DNA from 2 places in the Streptomyces sp. bgisy130 genome. Region 2 is predicted to be linked to the other one. Evidence: riboswitches for the same ligand, from Rfam matches in the RefSeq annotation. Region 2 holds a riboswitch; the other holds the start of a gene.
The links. Region 2 has a riboswitch for cyclic di-AMP ahead of AC3EUV_RS35715 (C40 family peptidase). Riboswitches for the same ligand answer to the same signal wherever they lie in the genome.
Positions count from the first base shown of each region.

Region 1 (5,612 bases), on a different contig from region 2:
CGCCACTTGGAACGAGGCCGGGCACTTCAGCAACGACGGCCCCGACAGCGACCGGTCCGCGGACGACCCGTACGACACCGGCCGGGCCGAGGGCGACGACCACTCCCCCGGCGACGCCGACGACTACAGCGAGGCCGCGGCCGTGGCGGACGCCATGACGCAGGCCATGCCGATCACCCCCGCGGCCCCCGCCGCCTCCCCCGCCGGACGGCGGGTCGCCGGGCCGGACGCCGGGAAGGCCGTCCGCGGCCGGGGCCGGCGGCGTACGGCGAAGCGGTCGGCGCTGCTGACCGTCGCGGTGCCCTCGGTCGCCGCCATGGGCGTGTGCGCCGTGGCCGCCGCGTCCGTCACCGGCAGCTTCGGAGGTGACGACCAGGGCGAAGCGACCGCCCAGGCCGCGCCCGACGCCGCGGCCGTCAAGCCGTCCACGGCCAACAACAAGCTCGACACCCAGCTCGCCGGACTCAGCGCCAGCGCCGACGACTTCCGCGACCGGGCCAGCCGTACCCAGGAGCGGATCGACCTCAAGGAGCGCCAGGCGCAGGAGCGCAAGCGCAAGGCGGAGGAGGCGGCCCGCAAGGAGGCGATGCGGCCCAAGTTCCTGCTGCCGGTCAAGCAGCACGGGCTGAGCGCCCAGTTCGGCCAGGCCGGGGTGAACTGGATGTCGCTGCACACCGGTATCGACTTCCCGGTCAGCTACGGCACCCCGGTCATGTCCGCCACCGACGGCACCGTACGCACCCAGTGGAACTCCGCCTACGGCAACATGGCGATCGTGACGGCCCCCGACGGCACCGAGACCTGGTACTGCCATCTCAGCAGCACCAAGATCCGCTCCGGGACGGTCAAGGCCGGTGACCAGATTGCCTATTCGGGCAACTCCGGCAATTCCACCGGACCGCATCTGCACTTCGAGGTGCGTCCCGGCGGCGGCGCGGCGGTCGACCCGCTGCCGTGGCTGCGCGACCACGGCCTCGACCCGAACTGACCTGGTCCGGTCTGGTCTGATCCGGCCTGATCGCCTACGGCTCCGACGAAGCCCCCGAGGAAGATCCCCGGGGGCTTCCGGCTTCCGGCTTCCGTTACAGCTTCTCCACCGGCGCATACCGCAGCAGCAGCCGCTTGGGCTTCTCGCCGCCGAAGTCGATCGTCGCCTCGGCGTTGTCACCGCTGCCCTTGACGCCGACGACCGTGCCGAGGCCGAAGCTGTCGTGAGTGACGCGGTCGCCGATGGCCAGCGAGACCGCCGGGCGGTCCGAAGTGCGGCGGGTCGCAAAGCCGCTGGGGCCCTTGGCACGCGACGACGAGAGGGAGGAGGCGAAGCCGCCTCCGCCGCCCGCCGACAGGCTGCCCATGGAGGCGGACGGCGTCGCCGGGCCCGTCCGCTTCCACTCCATGTAGCCGTCCGGGATCTCCTCCAGGAACCGGGAGGGCGGGTTGTACGAGGGCTGGCCCCAGGCGCTGCGCATCGTCGAGCGGGTGACATAGAGCCGCTCGCGGGCGCGGGTGATGCCGACATAGGCCAGCCGGCGCTCCTCCTCCAGCTCCTTGGTCTGGCCCAGCGAGCGCATGTGCGGGAAGACGCCGTCCTCCATGCCGGTCAGGAAGACCACCGGGAATTCCAGGCCCTTGGCGGTGTGCAGCGTCATGAGGGTGATGACGCCGCTGCCTTCCTCGTCCTCATCCGGGATCTGGTCGGAGTCGGCGACCAGCGCGACCTGCTCCAGGAAGTCGGAGAGGGTGCCCGGATTGTCCTCACCGCGGTCCTGCTCGAACTCCAGGGCCACGGCGGCGAGTTCCTGGAGGTTCTCGATCCGGGTCTCGTCCTGGGGGTCCGTGGAGGCCTGGAGCTCGGCGAGGTAGCCCGTACGCTCCAGGACCGCTTCCAGGATGGTGGCGGGGCCGGCGCCGGACTCGACGATGGTCCGCAGCTCCTCCATGAGGACGTTGAAGCGCTTGACGGCGTTGGCGGAGCGGGCCGCCATGCCGTACGCCTCGTCGACCCGGCGCAGCGCCTGCGGGAAGGTGATCTTCTCGCGCGCCGACAGGGCGTCGATCATCGCCTCGGCGCGGTCGCCGATGCCGCGCTTGGGAACGTTCAGGATGCGGCGGAGCGGGACGGTGTCCTCGGGGTTGCTGAGCACCCGCAGATAGGCGAGCACATCGCGGACCTCCTTGCGCTCGTAGAAGCGCACGCCGCCGACGACCTTGTAGGGCAGCCCGACCCGGATGAAGATCTCTTCGAAGACACGGGACTGGGCGTTGGTGCGGTAGAAGACGGCGACATCGCCGGCCTTGGCGTCCTTGACGTCCGTCAGCCGGTCGATCTCGTCGGCGACGAACTGGGCCTCGTCGTGCTCGGTGTCGGCGACATAGCCGGTGATCTTGGGACCGGCGCCGGCATCCGTCCAGAGGTTCTTGGGGCGGCGGTTCTCGTTGCGCTCGATGACGGCGTTGGCGGCGGACAGGATCGTCTGCGAGGAGCGGTAGTTCTGCTCCAGCAGGATCGTGGTCGCGTCCGGGTAGTCCTCCTCGAACTGGAGGATGTTACGGATCGTGGCGCCGCGGAAGGCGTAGATCGACTGGTCGGCGTCACCGACGACGCAGAGCTCGGCGGCGGATTCGGCGGGGCCGACCAGTTCGCGTACGAGGGTGTACTGGGCGTGGTTGGTGTCCTGGTACTCGTCGACGAGGACATGGCGGAAACGGCGGCGGTAGTGCTCGGCGACGTCCGGGAATGCCTGGAGCAGATTGACCGTCGTCATGATGATGTCGTCGAAGTCCAGGGCGTTGGCCTCGCGCAGCCGTGCCTGGTACATGGCATACGCCTCGGCCAGGGTCTTCTCGAACCCGTCGGCGGCCGTCCCGGCGAAGGTCTCCTCGTCGATGAGCTCGTTCTTGAGGTTGGAGATCTTCGCGCTGAAGGACTTGGGCGGGTAGCGCTTGGGGTCCAGGTCGAGGTCGCGGCAGACCAGGGCCATCAGGCGCTTGGAGTCGGCGGCGTCGTAGATCGAGAACGAGGACGTGAAGCCCAGCTTCTTGGACTCGCGGCGCAGGATGCGGACGCAGGCGCTGTGGAAGGTGGAGACCCACATGGCGTTCGCGCGCGGGCCGACCAGTTCCTCGACGCGCTCCTTCATCTCACCGGCGGCCTTGTTGGTGAACGTGATCGCGAGGATCTGGCCGGGGTGAACATGCCGCTCGGCGAGCAGATGCGCGATGCGGTGGGTGAGCACCCGGGTCTTGCCGGAGCCGGCGCCGGCGACGATCAGCAGCGGACCGCCGGTGTGCACCACGGCGGCCTTCTGCTCGTCGTTGAGCCCCTCCAGCAGCGTCGCCGGGTCGATGGCGGGGCGGGCGGCGCCGTCGCGGTAGTACGTCTCCCTGAGCGCGGGCGCGTCGAACCTCCCGCCGAAGAGGTCGGCGGGGATCTCCTCCGGGGCCGGGCCGTGCTCGTCCTCGGGAGGCGGAGGGTGTTCCTCCTCGCCCTTGTGGCCGAGGTCCGCCAGGAAGCTGTCATCAAAGAGGCTGCTCATCGCCCACCGAGTCTAGGCCGCCGCACTGACAGTCCGCCGCCGAGTGGCGGATTGCGGACCGCCTTCGCGCGGCCCCCGGCGCAGCGGCAGGTCAGACGGCCGGCGGCCGCGGTCGTACGGCCGGCGCTTCGGGTACCCGAACCCGACATCTGCCGCAACAACCCCCGCATCGCGTTCAGGTCACGAAAAGGTTTCGGGCATATCGAACATCAGCCTTCACAGGAGCCACACGAGTTGGCTAACGTCCTCGCTCAGGCAGCCCGCCTCCCCGCGGACGACAGGTTCGCACGGGCCGCCGACGCCGAGTCCGGCCCTGCCCTCAGGCACCCGGAGCCGGGGACCCACCAGCACCACCGGGGTGAATCGATCCGTACGGCCGTCGCCAGTGGACGTCCGGACCGTAGGGCAAGCCTTCCGTCAGCGACACCGCCCGAACCCGACAGCTAACCCGGTAGGCGGTCCACGGAAGGAGTTGCCGGTCTTGGCGTCGCACCGCAAGCCGCGCACCAGCGTTCTCGCCTCACCCACCGGCCGCCGTACAGCGGCCGGCCTCACCACTGCCGCCCTCGCCTCGGTCACCCTGCTCTCGCAGTCCGCCGAAGCGGCCCCCAGGGCGCCCAAGCCGACCGTCGAAGAGGTCAAACAGAAGGTCGACGACCTGTACCACCAGGCCGAGGTGGCCACCCAGAAATACAACGCCGCCAAGGAGCGGGCCGAGTCCCAGCGCGACACCGTGGACGGCCTGCTCGATGCCTCCGCCAAGCGCGCGGAGAAGATGAACGAGTCCCGGCGCCTGCTGGGCACCTTCGCCTCGGCGCAGTACCGGACCGGCGGCATGAACCCGACGGCGCAGCTGATGCTCGCCAAGGACCCGCAGCAGTTCGTCGACCGCAACCACCTCATGGAGCGGCTGACCGGCCGGCAGAAGCAGGCCGTCACCGACTACCAGGAGCAGCAGGCGGCGGCCACCAAGCAGCGCGCCGAGGCGACCCGCAGCTTGGAGCGGTTGCAGGAGTCGCAGGCGTCCCTGAAGGAGTCCAAGGCCTCCGTCCAGGACAAGCTGGCCGAGGCCCGGCAGCTGCTGTCCCGGCTGACCGCCCAGGAGAAGGCGCGGCTGGCCGAGCTGGAGCGCCAGAAGGAGGCGGCGGCCAAGCGCCGGGCCGCGGAGGAGGCGCGCAAGCAGCAGGAGCGGGAGCGCCAGCGGCAGCAGGACAGCGGCGGCTCGACCGGTGGCTCCACAGGGGGCTCCACCGGTGGTGGCTCCTCCACGGGTGGCTCCACGGGCGACTCGGCCACCAGCAAGGGCGCCAAGGCGCTCGCCTTCGCCCGCGCCCAGATAGGCAAGCCGTACGTCTGGGGCGCCACCGGGCCCACTTCCTACGACTGCTCGGGGCTGACCCAGGCGGCGTGGAAGGCGGCGGGTGTCGATCTGCCGCGGACGACCTGGGACCAGGTCAAGGTGGGCCAGCGGGTGGCCACCAAGGATCTTCAGCCCGGCGACCTGGTCTTCTTCTATGACGACATCAGCCACGTCGGCATGTACCTGGGCGACGGGAAGATGGTGCACGCTCCGAAGCCGGGCGCCAGCGTCCGGGAGGAGTCGATCTACTACATGCCGATATACGGGAGCGTCCGTCCGGGCTGAGCCCGCCCCGCTCCCCCACCAGACCACCCCCCACGGTCACCCCCCACACGCCACCGCGCGGTCCTCGCCTCCGTATCCGGAGGCGAGGACCGCGCGGTGTGCCGTAGTGGGGGGCTCGTCAGGTCCAGAGCACCGCGATGAAGATGTTGGCCACCGTCAGGCCGCCGACCGCGGCGAAGAGCGGCTTGTCCACCGTCTCGTCGTCCCGCTTGACGTAGACCAGCGCCAGGATCACCACCAGTACGGCCATCTTGATGCCGAGCTTGATGTTGTTGAGCGGGTGGTCCTGGGCCTGGTTGAGGCCGACCAGCACGATGCCGGTGACCAGCATCGTCAGGGCGCCGTGCAGCATGGCCGGCACGAAGCGGGCGGTGCCCGCGCTCATCGCCTTCATCTGGGTCAGAAAGCCGCCCAGCAGGGAGGCGATGCCG
Region 1 is NZ_JBYISA010000003.1:256,650-262,261, reverse strand. Features, by position in the region: gene AC3EUV_RS06370 (M23 family metallopeptidase) at 1-988, shown strand, start outside; gene pcrA (DNA helicase PcrA) at 1,083-3,536, opposite strand; cyclic di-AMP (ydaO/yuaA leader) riboswitch at 3,826-4,010, shown strand; gene AC3EUV_RS06360 (C40 family peptidase) at 4,018-5,181, shown strand; gene AC3EUV_RS06355 (hypothetical protein) at 5,300-5,612, opposite strand, start outside.
Region 1: it holds a riboswitch for cyclic di-AMP, as region 2 does, so the genes downstream of both, AC3EUV_RS06360 (C40 family peptidase) here and AC3EUV_RS35715 (C40 family peptidase) in region 2, are expected to answer to the same signal.

Region 2 (3,859 bases):
AGGACAACGGCCGCGGCCTGGTCATCATCCGCTGCCTCGCCGCGGAAGCCGGCGGCCGGCTCTCGGTCGTCCCCACCGAGTCCGGCGGGAAGACCGTCTGGATCACCGTGCCGTGGCCGAACGCCGTCCGCTGAAGACCTCCGCCGCACCCGGCGACCCGTTGGGCTACGGCGCGGGGGCGTGGCGGGCGAAGGCCCCGCGCAACAGGGCGCGCAAGGTGTCCGCGGCCGGTGCCCCGCCGCCGGGCCGGTAGGCCACCGAGATCCGGCGGAGCAGCTCCGGCGGGTCCAGCCGGCGGACGCCCAGCGGCGTCAGCGAGCCCTCCGCCATCATCTCCGGGACCACCGCCACCCCGAGCCCCGCGCTCACCAGCGCACAGACCACCGCATAGCTCGGGGACTCGCAGCGCACCGCCACACTCGCCCCGGCCGCCGCCAGTGCCGCCTCCACGGCACGCCGGTTCGGGTTGGCCGGCGCCATGCTGACCAGCGGCTGACCGGCCAGCTCGGCGAGCGGCAGACGTCCGGCGCCCGCCGACAGGGCATGGCCCGGCGCGGTGACCAGCACCAGTTCCTCGGTCAGCAGCGGTTCGAGCCGCACCCCCTCCGGCGGGGGCATCGCCTCGCCCGGCACATACTCGTGCGTCAGCGCCAGATCGACCTCGCCCAGCGCCACCGCCGCGCTGGCCTGCGGAGGTACGTACTCCGTGACGCTCAGCTCCACATCGGGGTGCGCCCGCCGGAACGCGCTGAGCGCGGGCGGCAGCAGATGCGTCCCGGCGGTCATGAACGTGCCGACCCGCAGCCGGCCGCCGGACAGCCCCGTCAGCCGGGACAGCTCGTGCCGCGCCTGATCCAGCTCGTCGAGCACCCGCCGGGCCCGTACGAGCAGCAGCTCACCGGCGGCCGTCAGCCGTGCCCCGCGGTGGTGGCGCACCAGCAGCGCCGTCCCCGCCTCCCGCTCCAGTTTGGCGAGCTGCTGGGAGAGCGCGGGCGCGGTGTAGCCCAGCCGGTCGGCGGCTCTGCTGATCGAACCGGCCTCCGCCACCGCCACCAGAGCGGCCAGCCGCGTGGGGTCGTACATAAGAACCTCTTTAGGCTCCCCAAGAACATTGCCACTCCCTATTAAAGGCTCTGACCAGCGAAACTGCTCCCATGGACGGACAGCTGATCGCTTTCACCGGAGTCGCCGCGGGCATGGTCGCCATGCCGGGCGCGGACTTCGCGGTCGTGGTGCGCAACGCACTCGACTCGCGCCGGGCGGGGGTCGCGGCCGCCGTCGGAGTGGCCGGCGGGCTGCTGGTGCACACCGCACTGGCGGTCGCCGGACTCGCGGCCGTGCTGGTCGCCGTGCCCGCGCTCTTCGGCGCCGTCCAACTCCTGGGCGGGCTCTACCTGTTGTACCTGGGAGTCGGCGCGCTGCTCGGGGTCGTCCGGCACCGGAAGACGCACGAGGAGGCCACGACCGGCCCGCCCGCGCCCCAGGACGGCCACCCGCCCGCGCTCCTGGGTACCGCACAGAGCCTGCGCCAGGGCTTCCTGACCAATGCCCTCAACCCGAAGGCCCCGGTCCTCTTCCTCAGCCTGCTCCCGCAGTTCGTCCCGGCCGGCGAGCCCGCGCTGCCCCGCACCCTCCTGCTCGCGACGATGGTCGTCGCCATGGCGCTGGTGTGGTTCCCCGCCGTCGCGCTGCTGGTCGACCGCCTGGGCAGCTGGCTGCGCCGCCCCCGGGTCACCCGCGCCCTGGAAGCCGTCACCGGAACGCTGCTCACGACGCTGGGCGGCATCCTGCTCATCGAGGTCGTGCTGGCCTGAAGGATGGGCACGGGCAGGGGGGGTGAGGTCACCGGCCAAGTGAGCCCATCCCACTGACAATTGATCACACGTGAGACGAAATGCCGGTCAGCCCACCCGTCCGTAGGACACCGCGCCGCTCCAGATCCGTTCCAGCCGCACCACGCTTCCGGCCTTGGGGGCATGCCACATCCGGCCCCGGCCGGCGTAGATGCCGACGTGGTAAATGCCGCCTGCGGAACGGAAGAAGACCAGGTCGCCGCGTCTGCGCAGGGAGGCCGGGAGATGCCGGGTGCGGACGTACTGTGCGGCGGCGGTACGGGGCAGGGCCCGCCCGGCGCGCTTGAACGAGTACATCGTCAGCCCCGAACAGTCGAAGCGGTACGGCCCTTGGGCGCCGTACTGGTAGGGCGCGCCGCTCTTGGAGGCCGCGATCCGCAGCGCGTAGGCGGACACGGAGGCGGCTTCGGCGTTCCCGGCCTCTCCTGGGGCGAGGGTCGTCCCGCCCAGGGTGACCAGCGTCAGAGCGGTGACGGTGCCGGCACGTGCCAGCAGATTCGGCGTCTGCGTGCGCACAGTCATGCGCAAACCCTTCGTCAGCCGCCTGCGAAGGAAGACCTGTCGGGTTCGGGCAGGCGAAGATGCCCGGCCGTGCGTACGGCTTCACCCCAAGGAGTCTCGGCCCTGAGGCCGGGACCCCGTCTTGCTCGGGTCCTCCGCTCCCGCCGGTCCACAACGTCGACCTGACATCCGGTACGGCGGCGGGATTAGGCGCCCGTCCGGACCGCCCCGTCGCTGTGGCGGGGTCTTGCCGTCGAAGGGATCGTCACGCACCCGCCACCAGAATTCCGAGCTGAAAATGCCGTATGTGACATGCGTCACACTTCGCCTGAATGGTTACTTTTGTTCCCTCAAGTGCCTTGGCGCGGGGCGCCGCACCCCCTGGACCAGGGGCGAAACATCAGAGGTCCAAGGAATTGCGTCTCCCCGCGCAATTCGTCGCCTCCTCACATCGGGTCCGGACGCTACGCCGTATGCGCAGCTCCGTGTGCGTGTCGTGTCAACTCTCCGTGGCCGGCGGCATCGTCACGAGCCCGGCCCGGCGTTCGCCCTCCAGTACCCGCAGCGCCCGGGTCAAGGTCTCGCGGTGCAGTTCGCTCTCGCCCCGGTCGTGCATCAGTGTCAGCGCGTCGCGCAGTCCGGCGGCCTTGCCGACCAGCGCCTGGGCGGCCCGCAGTCCGGTGTAGGTGTCGCCGCCCCGGGCCGGGTTGATCCTGCCCAGCAGGTCGAGCACCTCCAGGTAGCGGTCGATCAGCTCACCCTCGGCCCGTGTCAGGGCGGGCAGCGGCGGCAGTTCCGGCAGCAGCATCCGGGCTCACCGTGCGCCGAGTTGGGGGACGGACTGCTTGCGCTGACGGGTGAGCCCGTCGATCAGGCCGTACTCCCGGGCGGATTCAGCGTCGAAGATCTTGTCGCGCTCGATATCGGCGGCGATCCGTTCCCGGGGCTGTCCGGTGTGCTCCGCCAGCATCCGCTCCAGCATGTCGCGGGTGCGCAGCAACTCCTCGGCCTGGATCTGGAGATCGGTGGCCTGGCCCTGGACGGGCTCGTGGAGCGACGGCTGATGGATCAGGATCCGGGCGCCGGGCAGGGCCAGCCGCTTTCCGGGGGTGCCGGCGGCGAGCAGTACCGCGGCGGCGGAGGCGGCCTGCCCCAGGCAGATGGTCTGCACATCGCACGACACGAAGCGCATCGTGTCGTAGATGGCGGTCATCGCCGTGAAGGAGCCGCCGGGGGAGTTGATGTAGAGCGAGATGTCCTGTTCGGGCGCGGCGTGTTCGAGGTGGATGAACTGCGCCATCACGTCATTGGCGGAGGCGTCGTCGACCGGGGTGCCCAGGAAGATGATGCGCTCACTGAGCAGCTTGGAGTACGGGTCCATGGTGCGCGTCCCCTGGGACGTGCGCTCGGTGAACTCGGGAAGGACATAGCGGGCCATCGGTCGCAGCATGAGGTGTGCTCCTCTCTCTGTAAAAAATGTACAGGATGTACGTCCAGTTAGAATG
Region 2 is NZ_JBYISA010000056.1:368-4,226, forward strand. Features, by position in the region: gene AC3EUV_RS35700 (ATP-binding protein) at 1-134, shown strand, start outside; gene AC3EUV_RS35705 (LysR family transcriptional regulator) at 166-1,083, opposite strand; gene AC3EUV_RS35710 (LysE family translocator) at 1,155-1,814, shown strand; gene AC3EUV_RS35715 (C40 family peptidase) at 1,902-2,375, opposite strand; cyclic di-AMP (ydaO/yuaA leader) riboswitch at 2,380-2,564, opposite strand; gene AC3EUV_RS35720 (hypothetical protein) at 2,854-3,162, opposite strand; gene AC3EUV_RS35725 (ATP-dependent Clp protease proteolytic subunit) at 3,169-3,804, opposite strand.